DNA from 3 places in the Actinoplanes sp. NPDC021490 genome. Region 1 is predicted to be linked to each of the others. Evidence: riboswitches for the same ligand, from Rfam matches in the RefSeq annotation. Region 1 holds a riboswitch; each other region holds the start of a gene.

Region 1 (6,157 bases):
GCACGCGGTCCAGGGCGTCAGCTTCGTCGCCTACAAGGGCGAGGCGATCGGCCTGATCGGCACCAACGGGTCGGGCAAGTCGACGCTGCTGCGGGCGATCGCCGGGCTGTTGCCGGTCGAGCGGGGCGGCGGCATCTACGCGGCCGGCCAGCCGTCGCTGCTGGGCGTGAACGCGGCCCTCATGAACGAGCTCTCCGGCGAGCGCAACGTCGAGCTCGGCTGCCTGGCCATGGGCATGTCCCCGGCCCAGGTCAAGGAGCAGGCGGCCGACATCATCGAGTTCTCCGGCATCAACGACCGGGGCGACTTCAGCTCGCTGCCGATGAAGACCTACTCGTCGGGCATGTCGGCCCGGCTGCGCTTCTCGATCGCCGCGGCCAAGAAGCACGACGTGCTGCTGATCGACGAGGCGCTGGCCACCGGTGACGCCAAGTTCCGCAAGCGCAGCGAGCAGCGGGTGCGTGACCTGCGCAAGGAGGCCGGCACGGTCTTCCTCGTCAGCCACAGCGAGCAGTCGATCCGCGACACCTGCGAGCGCAGCATCTGGCTGGAGTCCGGCGTGATCCGGGCCGACGGCCCGACCGAGGACGTGCTGAAGGAGTACGAGACCTACGTCAACAAGTAGGTCCCGTACCCCTTCGCGGGCTCAGCGCACCGAGAGGTGCACGTGGTTCGTGTGGTCGCTCGAGGGGTCGCCGTTACCCCTCGAGTACGCCTTCCAGCCGCTCGAAGGCAGCCAGATGCGCTTGAACCAGATGACGTAGAGCACGCCCAGCCGGTCCGAGTTGTTGATGAAGTAGTTGGCCAGCCGGGTGCCGTACGCCTTGTCACCACCCGACGCGACGCCGCCGAACCCCTTCTTCTCGGCCGCGAAGTCACAGGCCTGCCCCTTGGGATGCTCACCGCTGTTCTGCTCGCGGAAGCACGCCACATAGCGGGTGAAGCCGTCGGCCTTCGCCTGCTTGAGCGCGTGCAGGGTCCGCGGGGTGAGGCAGCCGCTGGTGGTGGGGTCCTTCTCGGTGCAGCCCTCGTCGGACAGGGAGCCGTCCTTGTTGCGCGGCGCCGGGCTGGCCTTGCTGCTGGATCCGCCGTCGGACGGCTCGTCGGCGTCCTCGCCTGTCCGGTCCGATCCGCCGGTGTTGGCGGCCTTGAGCGCGGTCTCGGCCTGCACCTTGCGCTTGGCCATCGTGTTGACGTGTTTCTGCTGGTTGCGCACCTCGGTGTCGATGGCCACCTTGGCGCGCTGCTGGGCGTCCCGGGTCGCCTTGAGGTCGGCGACGACCTGGTTCTCGCGCACCGCGACGGTCTCGAGCGTCTCGGCGCGGTCGAGGAAGCCGCCGGCCGAGCTCGCCGTGAGCAGCGCCGTCATCGGACCCATCCGGCCGGTCCGGTACGACTTCTGAATGATCTCGTCGATGGCGGCCTGCCGGGGCGCCAGGTCGGCGTCGAGCTCCTTGAGCTTCGCGGCCAGCTGGGCCTGCCGGGTCTTGGACCGGGCCAGGGCCTCCTTGGCTTCCACGAAGCCCTTGGAGGCGACCTCGAGTTGCTGGATCAGGGTCTTGGGGGCGCCCTCGCCGTCGTCGCCGGTGTCACCCGGCGCCGCAGCGGCCGGACCGGCCACCGCCAGGGTCAGCCCGGAAAGCGCGACGAGCAGGGCCAGAAGGGCCGCCGTTCGTCGCCGGACAGTCTTGTGCCGCACATCTGTTCCTTCCGTCGGCCGCCGACCGAGTTAGCTGACGGGTTCGGGACGGAAGTGATCCCTACCGCTTGCGCGGATGCACCCCACGAGATTGGTTCCCCGGTTCATCCGAAGACGATTAGGCGGCGGTCTCCAGGGGGGCGGAGACCGGTCCCGACCATACCGACTTCATCACGAGATCGACAGTTATCGCACGCGATGCAATTCATCGACGACGCGCTGTCACCGCAATAACAGAATGTGTTCGAGTGACTACGAAATTGCCCATTCTCTGGTCCTGAAGCAACGCGAACTCTCGGGTAAACTGGCCGCCGGTTCTGCCGCCGTGGCGCCGCCCCCGAGGCGCCGGCAGACCACCGCCCAATCGCCGCGAGGCGAGCCGGGGAACCAGGTCAGTGGGGTGCATCCGCGCAAGCGGTAGGGATCGCTTCCGTCCCGAACCCGTCAGCTAACCCGGTCGGCGGTTTACCGGAAGGAACTGCATTGACCGTACGACCCCGCCGGTGGCTGATGCTTGCCCTGGCGCCGATCGTGGCCCTCTCCTTTCTCGCCGTGCCCGCCTCCCCGGCGAGCGCCGAGCCGGGTGATGGCACCTCGGCTCCCAACGAGGGCGGTTCGAGCGACACAGTCGGCAAGAACGCCACTCTGGACGATGTGATCGAGTCCTCCAACCGGCGTTACGTCGCGGCCAAGGCCGCGGTAACGAAGTCCACCTCCGCTCAGAAGAAGCTGGCCGCGGAGATCAAGCTGGCCGAGGGCAAGCGCCTCTCCCTTCTTCCCGAGGTCAACGCGATCGCCGGGCAGCAGTACCGCACCGGCCACCTCGGGGCGGCCGGCTTCCTGCTCGGCAGCCAGAACTCGGACGACTTCCTGGCCAAGGCGGTCTCCCTCGAAGAGATCAACGCCATGCAGGACCGCAAGCTGTTCGAGCTCAACAAGGCCATCGCGGACGTCAACAGCAAGAAGGCCGCGCTCGACGCCGAGGTCAAGAAGCAGCAGACCAACCTCGTGGCGATGTCGAAGCAGAAGGACGCGGCCGACAAGGCGCTCGCTCTGGTCGGCGGCGACAGCCTGACGCACGGCCTGGTGCTCGCGAAGTCACCGGCCGCCGCGCCCGCGCCGCGCAATTCCGACGGCGGTTTCTCGCCCGAGAGCTGCAACGTCCAGGATGAGACCACCAGCGGCTGCGTCACCGCCCGTACGATGCACATGTACAAAGAGGTGAAGAAGGCCGGCTTCAACCGATTCGTGGGCTGCCATCGCAACGGTGGGCCGTTCGAGCACCCGAAGGGCCGAGCCTGCGACTGGTCGTTGCAGAAGCGCGGTTTCGCGCCCGCTCACAATGCCGATACCCGCACGTACGGCAACAACCTGATGGCGTTCCTGGTGCGTAATGCCGACAAACTCGGCATCTATTACGTCATCTGGTACAAGCAGATCTGGTTCCCGGCCAGCGGCTGGAAGTCGTACAGCGGGCCGAGCGACCACACCGACCACGTGCACGTGTCGATGCTCTGACCGGCCGACGAGAAAGGGCCCCGGGTGCGAACCCGGGGCCCTTTTCCGTGTCGTGGATCAGCTGGTCATGCGCCGCACCGGGGCGCGGCCGAGCGGCTGGCTCGGCGCCGGGCCGACCGGGTGGGCCGGCGGAATCGGCACGACCACCGGCTTGACCTGGGTAACCTCGACGTCCTTGCCGTGGTGCTGGAGCACCAGGCGGGCCGAGCCGCCGCCGTTGCGCAGCGAGTAGGTGACCTCGTCGGCGGTCACGTTGACGCGCAGCCGCAGACCCCGCCAGAGCAGCGAGAACTCCAGGCTGTTGATACGGCTGGGCAGGCGGGGCGAGAACGACAGCTGGCCGTTGAAGTCGCGCATGCCGCCCAGGCCGGCCACCAGCGACATCCAGGTGCCGGCCAGCGAGGCGATGTGCAGGCCGTCCCGCGAGTTCTGGTGCAGGTCGTGCAGGTCCATCAGGGCGGCCTCGCCCAGATAGTCGTGCGCCAGCTCCAGGTGCCCGGTCTCGGCCGCCATCACCGCCTGGACGCAGGCCGACAGCGACGAGTCGCGTACGGTCCGGGCGTCGTAGTAGGCGAAGTTGCGGGCCTTCTCCTCCGGGGTGAACGCGTCACCGCGGATGTACATCGCCATGACCAGGTCGGCCTGCTTGACCACCTGCTTGCGGTACAGGTCGAAATACGGGTAGTTGAGCAGCAGCGGATAAGCCTCGGGCGGAGTGTTCTCGAAGTCCCACTCCTGCAGCCGGGTGAAGCCCTCGGACTGCTGGTGAACACCCAGTTCGCGGTCGTACGGGATGTGCACCGAGGCCGCCGCGTCGCGCCAGCTCGCCGTCTCCTCGTCGTCCACGCCCAGCTTGCGGGCCAGGTCGGGGTGACGCTTGGCCGCGTCGGCCGCCGTCATCAGGTTCTGCTGAGCCAGCAGGTTGGTGTAGATGTTGTCGTCGACCACGGCCGTGTACTCGTCCGGGCCGGTGACGCCGTCGATGTGGAAGCGCCCGTGCCGGTCGTGGTGACCCAGCGAGCGCCACAGCCGCGCGGTCTCGACCAGCAGCTCGAGGCCCACCTCGCGCTCGAAGTCGTAGTCGCCGGTGGCCTGCACGTAGCGGCGGACGGCGTCGGCGATGTCGGCCCCGATGTGGAAGCCCGCGGTGCCGGCCGGCCAGTACGCCGAGCATTCCTGCCCGCGGATCGTGCGCCATGGGAAGGCCGCGCCCTGCAGACCGAGCGTCTGAGCGCGCTCCCGCGCCAGATCCAGCGTCGAGTGGCGCCAGCGCAGCACGTCGGCGGCCGCGGAGGGCTGCGTGTACGTCAGCGCGGGCAGCACGAAGGTCTCGGAGTCCCAGAACGTGTGGCCGTCGTAGCCGGGGCCGCTGAGGCCCTTGGAGCCGATCGGGCGCTGCTCGGCCCGGGCGCCCGCCTGGAGCGTGTGGAAGAGGCCGAAACGGACCGCCTGCTGCACCTCGGGGTCACCGTCGACGCGCACGTCGGAGTGGTCCCAGAAAGCGTCCAGATATTCGCGCTGAGCCTCGACCAGGCCCTCCCAGCCGTCGAGCCGGGCACTGGCCAGCGCGGCGCCGACCTGGTCACGCACGGCGGGCAGGGAGCGGTGGCTGGACCACCCGTACGCGGCCAGCTTGACCACGCGCAGCTTCTGGCCGGGCTCGAGCTTGCCGGCCACGGTCGTCCGCAGCCAGTCGGGGTGACCCTCGGTGGTCACGGCGTGCTTGCCGGGCGCCTCGACCAGGTGCTCCATGGCCGCGGCCATGCGCAGGTCGCTGGCCTTGGTGCGGTGCACCAGCAGGCCGCCGGTGCGCTGCTCGAGCACCTCCTCGGACTGCAGCGGGTGATCGAGCACGGCGGCGACCCGCGGGTCCTTGCTCATCGGCGGGAGCTGCTCGTTGGCGACCAGCTCGGACTGCAGGATCAGGCGGGCGGAGTTGTCGAGCGGCTCGACCTCGTAGAGGAAGGCGACGACGGAGCGCTGGGTGAACGACACCATCCGCACGGTGCGCACGCGGATGGCCTGCCCGGACGGCGACACCCATTCGACGGTGCGCTCGAGCGTGCCGGCCCGCAGGTCGAGCACCCGCTCGTGGGACCGCAGCTCGCCGTAGCGCACGTCGAACGGCTCGTCGTCGACCAGCAGCCGCATGAGCTTGGCATTGGTCACGTTGACCATCGTCTGACCGGACTCGGGGAAGCCGTAGCCGGCCTCCGCGTACGGCAGCGGGCGGAGCTCGTAGAACGAGTTCAGATAAGTGCCCGGCAGGCCGTGCGGCTCGCCCTCGTCCAGGTTTCCGCGTATCCCGATGTGTCCGTTGGCCAACGCGAAGACCGACTCGGACTGGGCCAGCAGGTCCAGGTCGAGCCGGGTCTCCCGGATGTGCCAAGGGTCGACGGGATAGGCCCGTTCACGGATCACGGTGGTGCCTCTCGAAAATGAGCAAGAAGGAAGTCTTGAAGATATAAACGCTGATACGTGCTCAGCGCGTCAGGAGTTCGGACAGGTCGGTGACGACGATGTCGGCACCGTTGTCCAGAAGGGCCTGAGTTTGGCCCACCCGGTCAACCCCGATCACGATCCCGAACTGGCCCGCACGCCCGGCGGCCACACCAGCCTGGGCGTCCTCGTAGACGGCACAGCTGGCCGGCGGAAGGCCGAGCTGCGCGGCGGCGTAGAGGAACGTGTCGGGAGCGGGCTTGCCCGGCAAGTTTTGCTCGCGGGCGGTCACACCGTCCACGCGTACCTCGATGAGGTCCGCGATGCCGGCCGCCTCCAGAACGTCCTTGCAGTTGGCACTGGCCGACACGACGGCGCGGCGCAGGCCGGCTTCCTTCGCGGCCTTGAGGTAGTCGACCGATCCGTCGTAGACCTGGACGGCGCCCTCTTTGATCTTCTGCAGGACGAGGAGGTTCTTACGGTTGCCGAGGCCGTTCACGG
Region 2 (6,157 bases), on a different contig from region 1:
GCATGCTGGCGGTCGAGTCGGTGCTGCGCTGGCTGGCCATTCTGCGCACGCTGCTCCGCCGCGCGGTCACCGGAGGCACGGTGGTGATGGATCGGTACGCCTTCTGTCAGTACGCGAGCCTGCGCGCCCGGGATGCGAAACCGGCCGCCGAGCGCCGGGCGCGACTGGCCTACCGGTTCTTCCGCGCCCCCGACGTCACGTTCTTTCTCGACGTCGACCCGCAGGTGGCCCACGACCGTATCGAGGCGCGCGGCTACGACAGCGAGACGATGGACTATCTGAACGCGGCCCGTGCCGCCTATTACTCCCTGCCCGAGTTCGCCGGCTTCGTGGTCATCGACGCCAACGGCACCCCGGACGAGGTCTCGGCCGCCATCCACGCCGAACTGGCCGGGGGCACCACGCCCGACCCGGGCCGCTCGGTCGTCGGCATGCTCCTGGCCGGCGGCCCGCTCGTCGCCGCCCTGGCCGTGGCCGGCTCTCAGCTCGCCGAGGCGCTGTAGAAACCCCCGGCCTAGGCCCGGCCGTAGACCGGGATCTGGGCGCCGCTCGTGGGGGCCGACGCGTCCGAGGCCAGGAACAGGATGGTGGGCGCGATCTGCTCGGGCCGCACCCACTTGGCGAAGTCGGCGTCCGGCATCGCGGCCCGGTTGGCCGGGGTGTCGATCACGCTCGGCAGCACCGTGTTGCAGCGGACGTTGCGCGACCTGTACTCCAGGGCGACCGAGCCGGCGAAGGCGAGCACGGCGGCCTTGGAGATCGCGTACGCCGAGCCACCGGGGAAGGGCGACAGCGCCGTACGGGAGGAGACGCAGACGACACTGCCGCCGCCCGCCTCGACGAGGTGGGGGAGGGCGGCCTGGGTGACCAGGTAGGTCGGGCGCAGATTGATCGCGAGCTGGGCCTCGAGCGCCGAATAGGGCGCGTCGGCGATCAAGGGGCCGCTGGCGAACCCGCCCACCAGGTTGATCACCGCACGCAGCGGGGATCCGGGGTCGCCGGCCCCCACGGCCGTGGCCACCGCGGTGGTGATCTCGGTCTCGTCGGTGAGGTCGGCCACCAAAGGCACGGCGCCCTTGGGCAGTTTGTCGACGGACCCCGCGCGTACGGGAGCGACGACCCGCCACCCGTCGGCGACAAATGCCTCGACCACAGCGGTCCCCAGACCACCCGTGCCGCCGGTGATGAGAGCCGTTCGCCCGTTCTTCATGACGCTCATCGTCTCTCGCCGGCGATCTCCGGCAGTGTGTTGTTCGTCACCTCGCCAATCGGATGGCGGGGCGGCTCCGAACCGTTGTCAAAGGGGCGTCACTCGTGCGGTTGTCACTCGTGCGGGCTAGTGAACTGCGCCGCCGCGTGCCGCATTGTGGCAGGTGGTCCCGTTCGGCGCAGGCGTCGGGATCTTTTTGATGTCGGCTTTTGTTTCAAGCCCGTCCCGAAGCTGTCGATCCAGCACGTGAACCTGGCGAGCCCGAGGAACGTACTGGGTGGTGACGGACGTCCCAAGGCCCTTGGTGATGGACGTCGCTGTGAGGGACGAGGGGCCGGTGGTGTCATGAGAGTTGCAACGGGTATGCCTCTGTCTGTACGACCCCGTGTGGTCGCGCAGCCGAATGCCGGAGCACTGGAGCCCTGTACAGCAAGTACGCACGCGGCTCACAGCAATCCCCCAGACATTCGTGACACTTTCGACCCACCAGCCGGAATCAGTGCGGGCAGCCATTTGTTGTGTAGATGCCAGTAACCGCAATGTGCGAACTGCGGACGTTACGGGGAGGAACTGATGGATACAGGGATCACCCGTAACGGGGTAAGTAGTGAAGGCAATGAGGGGACCGTGGGCAACGTGGAGAAGAACACCGTGATGCGGACCGATCAGGTCGCCGAAGAGCGTGACCTGGTCGGCGTCTACCTGCACGAAATCTCCCGGACTCCGCTGCTGGACGCCGCACGGGAGGTCGAGCTCTCCAAGGCAATCGAGGCCGGCCTCTATGCCGAGCACCTGCTCGACAGCGGCGAGGTCCGGCGCGGGGTGAGCCGGGAGGAACTGGAGCGGCTCGTCTCCGAGGGTCAGAAGGCCAAGGATCTGTTCATCCGGGCCAACCTGCGACTGGTCGTGTCGATCGCCCGGCGCTACGTGCGCTCCGGCATGCCGATGCTCGACCTGATCCAGGAGGGCAACACCGGTCTCGTCCGAGCCGTCGAGAAGTTCGACTACGAGCGCGGTTACAAGTTCTCGACGTACGCCACCTGGTGGGTCCGTCAGGCCATCAGCCGGGCCATCGCCCAGCAGGAGCGCACCGTGCGCCTGCCCGTGCACCTGGTCGAGGACGTCAACCGGATGCGCAACGTCACCCGTCAGCTCGTTCGTGAGCTCGGCGGCGACCCCGAGCCCGAGCAGGTGGCGGCCGCTCTCGGCGTGACCGTCGAGCGCGTCAACGAGCTCACCCGCTGGGCCCAGGACACGGTCTCGCTCGACACCCCGGTCGGCGACGACGGCGACACCAACCTCGGCGACCTGGTCGCCGACAGCGACGCCCCCTCGCCCGAGGAGATCGTGCTGACCGCACTGGAGCGGCAGCGCATCGAGGGTCTGCTCAACCACCTGGACGACCGTTCGGCCGGCATCATGCGGGCGCGCTACGGCCTCGAGGACGGTCGCGAGCACTCGCTCACCGAGGTGGCCTCGCGCTTCTCGCTGAGCCGCGAGCGGATCCGTCAGCTCGAGATCCAGGCGCTCGGCCGGCTGCGCGAGCTGGCCCGGGCCGAGGGCCTGCAGGCCGCCTGACGGCTTCTCCTTCCCCCGGTTACTCACGACACAGAAGGCCGGTACCCCGTTCGGGTACCGGCCTTTTTCGTGCGCAGACTTCAGACGACTCGCCCGAATCCGTACGGGGTCATGATGTTGATCGTTCGTTTCTTGACCACCGTGCCGGAGTGCGGGGCATCGATGATCTGGCCGTCGCCGACGTAGATCGCCACATGCCCGAGGCTGCGGTAGAACACCAGGTCGCCCGGTTGCAGATCGTCGCGGTCGATCCGTTTCGTCTCGCTCCACTGCGACTTGGTCTGGTGGGTCAGCGACTTGCCGGCCGCCCGCCACGCCGCCGAGGTCAGACCGGAGCAGTCGAAGCTGCCCGGACCGTCCGCGCCGAACAGATACGGCTTGCCGATCTGGTTGTAGGCGAACGTGACCGCCACGCCGGCCTTGCCGGAGATCTGCGGGATCGGCCCGTCGTAGCCGCCGCTCGTCTCCTGCGCCTGACCGAAGGCGGTCTCGCGCATCTTGAACAGCTTCTTGAGATCCTTCTGGATCGAAGCCTTCTGCGTCGAGAGCGCCCGGAGCTGGGCGGTCTGCTTGGTCTGGGTCGCCTTGAGGGCGGCCTGACGCTCGGTGAAGTTCTGCGTCGCCTCGGTGAAGGTGTCGATGTCGCGCTGGTTGGCCCGGGTCAGCATGTCCAGATAGCTCATGCGGTCCATCAGGCCGTCCTGCCCGCCGGACAGCAGCGCGCTCATCGGGCCTGCACGACCCTGCTTGTAGGACGTGGTGGCCAGGTTGCCCACCTGAGCGCTCGCGGCCTTCAGGGCGGCCTGAGCGGGGGCCAGGGACGCCTGCAGCTTCTTGGCGTCGGACTGGGTCTTCTTCAGGCTGACGTTCATGGCGTTGTACTGCTCGGTGACATCCTCGAGCTTGTTGGACGCCGCCTCGATCTGCTTCTTCAGCTCCGTGGCGGACGGTGCCGCTTGCGCGGGCGTCACGAAGGAGCCGGTGATCGCGGCAGCCATCGCCGCGACGACGAGGACACGAAGCCTCGTACGGGGGTGGGGCACCGGTCAGTGGCCTTTCTTCCGCTTGGCCGCCTACCGGGTTAGCTGTCGGGTTCGGGCTGGAAGATGGCCCTACCGCTGACGCGGATTCACCCCAGAGACTCGGTTCCCCGGTTCGCGCGAGGCGATTCGGCAGCGTTGGCCGGCGCCACCAGGGGGAGTGGCTGCGGACCGAACCAACCGCATCAACCTATCGGCGAAAGATGCAAATGCAAGGGGTCACAGAGTGATTTAAGACAATGGACCGCTTTGTTGGAATGATCCCGATAGCGGTTAGTAATTCGACGGAAGCGAAGCGTCGAAGCGGGCTGTCAAACCGGACTATTCGCCAACTCGGCGGCCGGCACCCATTCCCGGCTCACCTTACGCTCGGCCCAGAACGAGAGGAACGGGATCGTGCCCGACAGCATCACCAGAAGCATCCGGCCGAAGGGCCAGTGCGCGCGGCGGGACAGATCGAACGTGGCCACCAGATAGACCATGAACAGGAAGCCGTGCGCCGGGCCGACCGCCTCGACCACGATCGGGTTGTCGCCCAGGTATTTCAGCGGCATGCCCACCACGACGAGCGCGAGCAGGACCACGCCGACGATCCACGCGATGATCCGGTAACGGGTCAGGGCACCCTTCACGTTCGTCTTTTCCTATCCGGGATAGTCGCTCGGGCGGGCGCCGGGATGGGCGTTCAGCCAGGCGAGATAGTCGTTGTAGGCGGTGAGCTCTGGATCGTCGTCATTGGTGGCGGATCGATGGGCCACGCGCACCGGCCGGCCGACCGTAACAGCCGAACCTGGGAGTTTTTTCTCCGCCGGCTTCTCGGGCGCCTCGGGCCGGCCCTTGCGGGCCAGTTGCACCTCGCGCCACCACAGGAAAACGACGAAGGCCGCGAACACCGGCCACTCGAACATGTAACCCCAGCTGATCGAATTGCCCTCCTGAGCGCGGCTGAACTGCCACCAGCCCAGCACCAGGCAGCCGGAGGCGAGAACCAGCGCCAGGACGTGCCGGGCGATCCACGCCGGGGTCCACAGGCCCTTCATGCCCAGAAGCGTACCGGCGGGTGTTTGTTGATCGTCTGCATGGGCAACTCGGTGTGACGCTGAGGCCCGTTTTCGACCGGAGGTGCACCGTGACCGACGCCCGTGGCGACGCTCCGCTGATGGAGACCGGTATAGATCCGGCCACCCTCGGCGACGACGACCTGTTCCGCGAACTCGCCAGCCTGTACCGCGCCCGCCTGGCCACGCTCCGGCACGGCCCGGACGCGGCGCTGGACAACCACTTCAAGCGGACCGCGGAACTGGAAACCGAGTACATGACCCGTTACCCGGGCCGGGAGGTCGACCGCGACCGGCTCACCCAGGACTTGTAGGGGTTCCCTTGATGCAGACGCTGCGCGCCCGGATGGCGCGCGTCGGGCAGTCGTACGCCCCCCATGATCACCGGCCGCTGGGCGGCTACTCCGTGGCCATGGGGGCCTTCGGCGCCCTCGCCGCCTCGCTAGCCGTCGCGGCCCGGGCCACCGGAAAGCCCGTCCCCGAACGCCCGTCCACCTCCGACGTCGTCCTGCTGTCGCTGGCGACCCACAAGCTGAGCCGGCTGCTGGCCAAGGACTCGGTGACCAGTCCGCTGCGCGCCCCCTTCACCCGTTACACCGAGCCGGCCGGTGCGGCCGAGCTCAACGAGGAGGTGCGCGACCACGAGAGCTCGCTCAAGCACGGGATCGGCGAGCTCATCACCTGCCCGTTCTGCCTGGCCGTGTGGGTGGCGACGGGCCTGACCGGCAGTCTCGTGCTGGCGCCCCGCCTGACCCGGCTGGCCGCGGTGACCCTGACGGCCACGGCGGTCTCCGACTTCCTGCAGCTCGGCTATGACGTGGCCAAGCGCCACGCCGAGGGCGATTAGACCCCGGTTCCCGTACGCGAGAAGGCCCGGGTTCGAACACCCGGGCCTTCTCGCGTCGTGTCCGTCAGGGCGGGCCGTCCTTGTCGAGACCGGACCAGCCCTCGGGGCTCTCGGGTTCGGCCTCGTCGTCCTGCCCGGCGGTGACGTCGGAATCGACTGTCGTGGCGTCGTGCTCGCCGGCGAAGTCCTCCTGCTCGTCCGGGTCGCCGATCGGCTCCATCGCGGTCTCCTCTCAGACTTCCAGCGCGCGCAGCGCCTCGGCCGCCTCGTCCTGGGCGTATTCGCCCTCGGGCAGCGCGTCGACCCGGGTCAGGGCCAGGGCGGGCAGGTCGGCCGCGATCGCCCGGCGCTGCAGGTCGGCGCTGCTCAGCCGTTCCTGCCCGTCGTAGGCGTCGTCCAGAAATGCGTCAAGCTCACGGATCTC
Region 3 (6,157 bases), on a different contig from region 1:
GGCCCTGGTCCTTTACACCAGCGGCACGACCGGGGCGCCCAAGGGCGTGGTGCTGTCCCGGGCGGCGCTGGCGGCCGACCTCGACGCGCTGGCCGAGGTCTGGCAGTGGACGCCGGCCGACACCCTCGTACACGGGCTGCCGCTCTTTCATGTGCACGGTCTGGTGCTGGGCGTGCTCGGGCCGCTGCGCGTCGGTTCCCGGCTCGTGCACACCGGCCGGCCCACCCCGCAGGCGTATGCCGCCGCGCCCGGGACCTTGTATTTCGGCGTGCCCACGGTGTGGTCGCGGGTCTGCGCCGCTCCCGCCGAGGCTCGCGCGCTGGCCCGGGCCCGCCTGCTGGTGTCGGGCAGCGCGCCCCTCCCGGTGCCGGTGTTCGACGAGCTACGCGCGCTGACCGGCCAGGCCCCGGTGGAGCGGTACGGCATGACCGAAACGTTGATCACGGTGAGCGCCCGCGCCGATGGTGAGCGCCGCGCGGGGCATGTCGGCCTGCCCGTTCCCGGAGTCGAGACGCGGCTGACCGACGACGCCGGCGAGCCCCTGCGGCCGGGCGCCGAGATCGGGCACCTGCAGGTTCGCGGGGCCACGCTGTTCGACGGCTATCTGCACCACGGGCGTCCGGAGGTGGACGGCTGGTTCGAGACCGGCGACGTGGCCATGATCGGCGAGGACGGGTGGCATCGGATCGTCGGACGGGCCTCGACCGACCTGATCAAGACCGGGGGCTACCGGGTCGGCGCGGGCGAGGTCGAGGACGCGTTGCTGATGCATCCCGCGGTCCGTGAGGCCGCCGTCGTCGGCACCCCGCATCCGGATCTCGGCGAGCAGATCACCGCGTACGTGGTGGCCGACGGGACGACGGAGCGGGAGCTGATCGATTTCGTCGCCACCGGCCTGTCCGTGCACAAGCGGCCCCGCGTCGTGCACCTGGTCGGCAGCCTTCCCCGCAACGCGATGGGCAAGGTGCAGAAGGCGGCACTACGGTCGGCCCGATGAGGGTCTGGCTTACTCCGCAGTTCTGGCTGCGCGTGCTCATCGTGGTCTCCGGGCTGGTCGGCCTGCTCATCGGCGAGCACCGCATCGCGTACTACACGTGCCAGAGCAACCTGATCACGCTGGGCTATTTCGGCGGGGTCCTCTATTGGATGGTGCGCCGCCGCACCACCGATCCGGCCGCACCCCGCCTGCGCGGCGCGGTCACCCTGTGGATCGTCATCACCGGCCTGATCTCGCACTTCATGCTGCAGAACGGCGAGAACCCGCTGCCCGGCCTGGCCGCCGACGACCCCGCCCGGCAGGTCACCAACTGGTCCCTCTTCCTCGTGCACTACGCCGTGCCGCTGCTGGTCCTGGCCGACTGGATCGCCTTCGGCCCGCGCCGGGTCTCCCCGTGGCGCGACCTCCCGCTGTGGATCCTGTTCCCGCTCGGCTACGGCGCGACCTCGGTGGCCCGCGCGGTCCTGTTCCCCACGGTCAGCGACCGCTACCCCTACTTCTTCCTCAACCCCACTTCGCACGGGTACGGATGGGTGGCCGGCCAGTTCGTGAAGCTGGGCGTGATCTTCGCCGTGCTGGGTGCGGCGCTGCTGGCCATCGACCGCCTCGCCGCACGGATGAGCCCCGAGCCTGTCCACCATCCCGAGTTGTCCACAGGCCGCCCCGCCAAGATCGGCTCAGCTCACGCCGACAGCACGTAGATCCGGGGGTTCAGCTTGCCGATCATCTGGTACACGCCCCACAGGCAGTCGGTGAGCATGAACTCGTAGCCGATGGTGCCGAACCGCTCCTCGTACGCCGCACGGTTGCGCAGCATCCGCGACACCCGCAGCAGCTGTTTGGAACTGGTGGCAACGCCATCCTCCTCGAGGCGCTCGCGCGTCTCACCGTGCAGCTCGATGCACTGGACGATGCTCAGCCCGGCCCCGGTGATCGCGGCCTCGAACCGCTGCGGATCGGTGCTTGCGGCGTGGATGCCCGCCGGCGGCCACAGGAACGCCGCCTCCGCCGGCGTCAGCCAGTCGGTGGCGGTCATCTGAAAGATCACCGCACGAGCGCCGGGTTTGAGCACCCGCCGGAACTCGCCGAACACCGTCTCCAGATCCTCGACGTGAACGAGGACGTCCTTGCACCAGATCAGGTCGACCGAGCCGGTGGGATCGGTCAGTTTCTCGGCGCGGCCCTCGTCGATGCGGACCCGGGCGGCGCCTTCGGGTTCCTCGACGGCGAACGCGGCGAGGTCGCGGGCCGCGTTGTCCAGATGACGGCGCACCGGCTCGACGCCCCGCACCGTGAACCCGAAGCGACGCGACAACTCGAAGCAGTGACGTCCGTCCCGGGCGCCGACATCCAGCACGGCCGAACCCGGCGGGAGGCCGGTCTCGGCGACCAGGTCGAACAACAGCTCGTTCAGGCCCCGCGGCGACAGGCTCTCGTCCAGGGCCGCATCGATCTCCTGGTCGTCGAACGCGTCACCGTAGACGTCGTCGATGCTGCGCATGGCCCGCGGGGCGGGAAGGCTGGTCATAGCCGCGCACGCTAGGAGCGGCCCCGCGAGCGCGCAACGGACTTTCGAAGGGCCGCGGGGCCGGACCCCGATTTCAGCCCCCGATCCGGCCGAATCTCACCTGCTTCCAGTTCCAGATCCGGGCCAGCTTCACCCGGTCGCCCGGCTTGGGGGCGTGCCACACCTGGCCGGCGCCCGCGTAGACGGCCACGTGGTAGGCCCGGCCGCCCGAGACCCAGAAGACCAGGTCGCCGGGGCGGGTCGCGGCCCCGGTGATCTTCCGGGCGGCGCTGTACTGCGCCTGGGCGGAGCGCGGCAGGTTGACGTCGGCCTTCGCGTACGCGAAACCGGTCAGGCCGGAGCAGTCGAACGCGGCGGGCCCGCGGGAGCCGTACCGGTAGGGCTTGCCCCGTTGGGCCCGGGCCGCCGCGACGATCTTCTGGCCGCGAGCAAGAAGGGCGGCCGCAGCGGCCGGGGCCGCGGCAACCGGGGCCGCCGAGGCCGGTGCGGGAGCGACGAGCAGGGTGGCGGCGATGACCGCGGCCGCGAACATGAGCAGCAGGCGGCGCGGCGTCGTGAGGTGGAACAAGACGATCCTCGGTCCTTCAACCGCCTGCGAGGTTAGCTGTCGGATTAGGCCTGAAGGCGGCCCGCCGCGTACGCGACTTCACCCCGAGCCGGCGCGATGGCCGGCGTTCTGGTTCCCCCGCTCCCGCCCACTGAAGTTCCGTCGATGTCAGGTCGGGCCACCCCCGGTGGGCGGGACTCGGCGTTCCGGGGCGGCCTGGTGCGTGTCCCGATGTGGGGCGCACGGAAGGACGATCGGCCGGTTGCCGCGATCCGCCACCCTTTCGCAGCCGTCCCAGAAACCTCGTGCGTCCCCAATCGAACAAAAGACCGCAAATCGCTCCGGACATCGGGGACGAAGAGCCCGGAATGACCGCGATATCGGGCGCGCGGGCCGGTGAGGCTCCTCACCAAATAACCCGGAGCGCAGCAACCTAAGGCATCGCTTAGGTAGCTGTTGACATTGGACGCCGCTCAGGAAAGATGCTCGGCAATCGAGGGAGGTGCGGCGTGCAGGTTCCGGCTCCGTTCGAATACGAGCGTGCCACCAGTGTGGACCAGGCGATCGGACTGCTGGAACGTCTGGGCAGCTCAGCACGGCTGGTGGCGGGCGGGCACAGCCTGCTGCCGATGATGAAGCTGCGGCTGGCGAACTTCGAATATCTGATCGACATCAACCCGCTGCACGCCGAACTGGGATACATCCGGGTGCAGGCCGGTGAGGTTCGCATCGGGGCCATGACCCGGCATCGGGAGCTGCTCGAGTCCGACGAGCTGGCCGCCGCGTTCCCGATCTTCCGGGACGCCGAGCGCGTGATCGCCGATCCCGTGGTGCGCAACCGGGGCACGCTCGGCGGCTCGCTGTGCCAGGCCGATCCGTCCGAGGACCTGTCCGCGGTGTGCACGACCCTCGACGCCAGCTGTGTGATCCGCGGGCCGGGCGGCGCCGAGCGGGTCGTGTCGATGGAGGAGTTCCACTTCGGGCCGTACGAGACCGCCGTCGGCGACGACGAGATGCTGGTCGAGGTGCGCTTCCCGGTGCGTACGGGTGGCGGCAGCGCGTACGAGAAGGTCGAGCGCCGGGCCGGGGACTGGGCCGTGGTGTCGGCCGGCGCCGCGGTGTGGCTGGCCCCGGACGGCACGATCGCCGACGCGCGGGTGGGTCTGGCCGCGGTCGGGCCCAACACGACCGGCATCCCGGAGATCTCGCGGGCGCTGCGGGGCAACACGCCGGACGAGGAGATGTACGAGCGGGCCGGTGCGATCGCCGCGGGCAGCTGCGACCCGGCCACCGACCAGCGGGGCAGCGAGGACTACAAGCGCCACCTCGCCGACGAGCTCACCCGCCGCACGCTGCGCAAGGCTGTCGAACGGGCGAGGAGCTGAGTCCATGCAGGTCACGATGACCGTCAACGACGTCGAGGTCACCCGGGAGATCGAGGGCCGGCTGCTGCTCGTGCACTTCCTGCGCGACACGCTGAGCCTGACCGGCACGCACTGGGGCTGCGACACCAGCAACTGCGGCACCTGCGTGGTGTGGCTGGACGGCGAGCCCGTCAAGTCGTGCACCGTGCTGGCCGCGATGGCCGGCGGGCACGAGGTCCGTACGGTGGAAGGCCTGGCGAAGGGGGCCGAGCTCGACCCGATCCAAGAGGGCTTCATGCAGTGTCACGGGCTGCAGTGCGGGTTCTGCACGCCGGGCATGATGATGACCTGCCGGGCGCTGCTCGACAAGAATCCCGACCCCACCGACGCCGAGATCCGTGAGGCCATCTCCGGTCAGATCTGCCGGTGCACGGGCTACTCCACGATCGTCCGCTCGGTGCGCTGGGCGTCGGTCCACGAAGCGGCGGCGAACAAATGACGACAGTGGAAGAGCCCAGAACGACCACGTTCGACGACAACGACCAGAAGCCCGTCGGGTACGGGCGGATGCTGCGCAAGGAGGACCCGCGCCTGGTCCGCGGCCGGGGCCGGTTCACCGACGACGTGCAACTGCCCGGCATGCTGCATCTGGCCATCCTGCGCTCGCCGTTCGCGCACGCCCGGATCGTCAACGTCGACACCAGCGCCGCCGAGGCCGCGCCGGGCGTCAAGGCCGTGGTCACCGGCGAGACTCTCAAGGGGCTGGGCCTGGCCTGGATGCCCACGCTCTCCAACGACGTGCAGGCCGTGCTGGCCACCGACAAGGTGCGCTTCCAGGGCCAGGAGGTCGCCTTCGTCGTCGCCGACGACCGGTACGCCGCCCGCGACGCGCTCGAACTGATCGACGTGGAGTACGACGTCCTCGACCCGGTCATCGACGCGCGGCAGGCCCTCGCGCCGGACGCGCCGCTGATCCGCGACGACCTCGAGGGCAAGACCGACAACCACTGCTTCGACTGGGAGACCGGCGACGCCGACGCCACCGAGGCCGTCTTCGCCCGGGCCGACGTGGTCGTCAAGGAAGACATCGTCTATCCGCGCGTACATCCGGCGCCGATGGAGACGTGCGGCGCGGTCGCCGACTTCGACTCGGTCGAGGGCCGGCTGCGCCTGTGGTCGACCACCCAGGCCCCGCACGCCCACCGCACCCTCTACGCGATCGTGGCCGGGCTGCCTGAACACAAGATCCAGGTGATCGCGCCGGACATCGGCGGCGGGTTCGGCAACAAGGTGCCGATCTACCCCGGTTACGTGTGCGCGATCGTCGGTTCCATCGTCACCGGCAAACCGGTGAAGTGGATGGAGGACCGGTCGGAAAACCTGATCAGCACCGGGTTCGCGCGCGACTACATCATGCGCGGCGAGATCGCGGCCACCCGCGACGGCCGCATCCTGGCCATCCGGACCAACGTGCTGGCCGACCACGGCGCGTTCAACGGCACGGCCGCCCCGGTGAAATATCCGGCCGGCTTCTTCGGCGTCTTCACCGGCAGCTACGACATCGAAGCGGCGTACTGCAACATGACCGCCGTCTATACCAACAAGGCTCCGGGCGGGGTCGCGTACGCGTGCAGCTTCCGCATCACCGAGGCGGTGTACCTGGTCGAGCGGATCGTCGACTGCCTGGCCGCCGAGCTCGACATGGACCCGGCCGAGCTGCG

What was found. Region 1 has a riboswitch for cyclic di-AMP ahead of ACZ3I4_RS01085 (coiled-coil domain-containing protein). Riboswitches for the same ligand answer to the same signal wherever they lie in the genome.
Region 2: it holds a riboswitch for cyclic di-AMP, as region 1 does, so the genes downstream of both, ACZ3I4_RS35795 (C40 family peptidase) here and ACZ3I4_RS01085 (coiled-coil domain-containing protein) in region 1, are expected to answer to the same signal.
Region 3: it holds a riboswitch for cyclic di-AMP, as region 1 does, so the genes downstream of both, ACZ3I4_RS22245 (C40 family peptidase) here and ACZ3I4_RS01085 (coiled-coil domain-containing protein) in region 1, are expected to answer to the same signal.

The regions. Positions count from the first base shown of each region.
Region 1 is NZ_JBVHFW010000001.1:228,397-234,553, reverse strand. It holds gene ACZ3I4_RS01095 (ABC transporter ATP-binding protein) at 1-625, shown strand, start outside; gene ACZ3I4_RS01090 (coiled-coil domain-containing protein) at 647-1,699, opposite strand; cyclic di-AMP (ydaO/yuaA leader) riboswitch at 1,703-1,834, opposite strand; cyclic di-AMP (ydaO/yuaA leader) riboswitch at 2,047-2,179, shown strand; gene ACZ3I4_RS01085 (coiled-coil domain-containing protein) at 2,183-3,217, shown strand; gene ACZ3I4_RS01080 (glycoside hydrolase family 65 protein) at 3,275-5,638, opposite strand; gene ACZ3I4_RS01075 (HAD family hydrolase) at 5,700-6,157, opposite strand, start outside.
Region 2 is NZ_JBVHFW010000017.1:166,187-172,343, forward strand. It holds gene ACZ3I4_RS35780 (dTMP kinase) at 1-503, shown strand, start outside; gene ACZ3I4_RS35785 (SDR family NAD(P)-dependent oxidoreductase) at 515-1,210, opposite strand; gene ACZ3I4_RS35790 (sigma-70 family RNA polymerase sigma factor) at 1,784-2,788, shown strand; gene ACZ3I4_RS35795 (C40 family peptidase) at 2,869-3,786, opposite strand; cyclic di-AMP (ydaO/yuaA leader) riboswitch at 3,844-3,973, opposite strand; gene ACZ3I4_RS35800 (DUF3817 domain-containing protein) at 4,140-4,460, opposite strand; gene ACZ3I4_RS35805 (hypothetical protein) at 4,473-4,868, opposite strand; gene ACZ3I4_RS35810 (DUF6158 family protein) at 4,988-5,200, shown strand; gene ACZ3I4_RS35815 (DUF1360 domain-containing protein) at 5,212-5,733, shown strand; gene ACZ3I4_RS35820 (hypothetical protein) at 5,798-5,953, opposite strand; gene ACZ3I4_RS35825 (hypothetical protein) at 5,966-6,157, opposite strand, start outside.
Region 3 is NZ_JBVHFW010000008.1:112,622-118,778, forward strand. It holds gene ACZ3I4_RS22230 (AMP-binding protein) at 1-997, shown strand, start outside; gene ACZ3I4_RS22235 (Pr6Pr family membrane protein) at 994-1,698, shown strand; gene ACZ3I4_RS22240 (class I SAM-dependent methyltransferase) at 1,680-2,525, opposite strand; gene ACZ3I4_RS22245 (C40 family peptidase) at 2,599-3,093, opposite strand; cyclic di-AMP (ydaO/yuaA leader) riboswitch at 3,099-3,247, opposite strand; gene ACZ3I4_RS22250 (FAD binding domain-containing protein) at 3,582-4,457, shown strand; gene ACZ3I4_RS22255 ((2Fe-2S)-binding protein) at 4,462-4,935, shown strand; gene ACZ3I4_RS22260 (aerobic carbon-monoxide dehydrogenase large subunit) at 4,932-6,157, shown strand, end outside.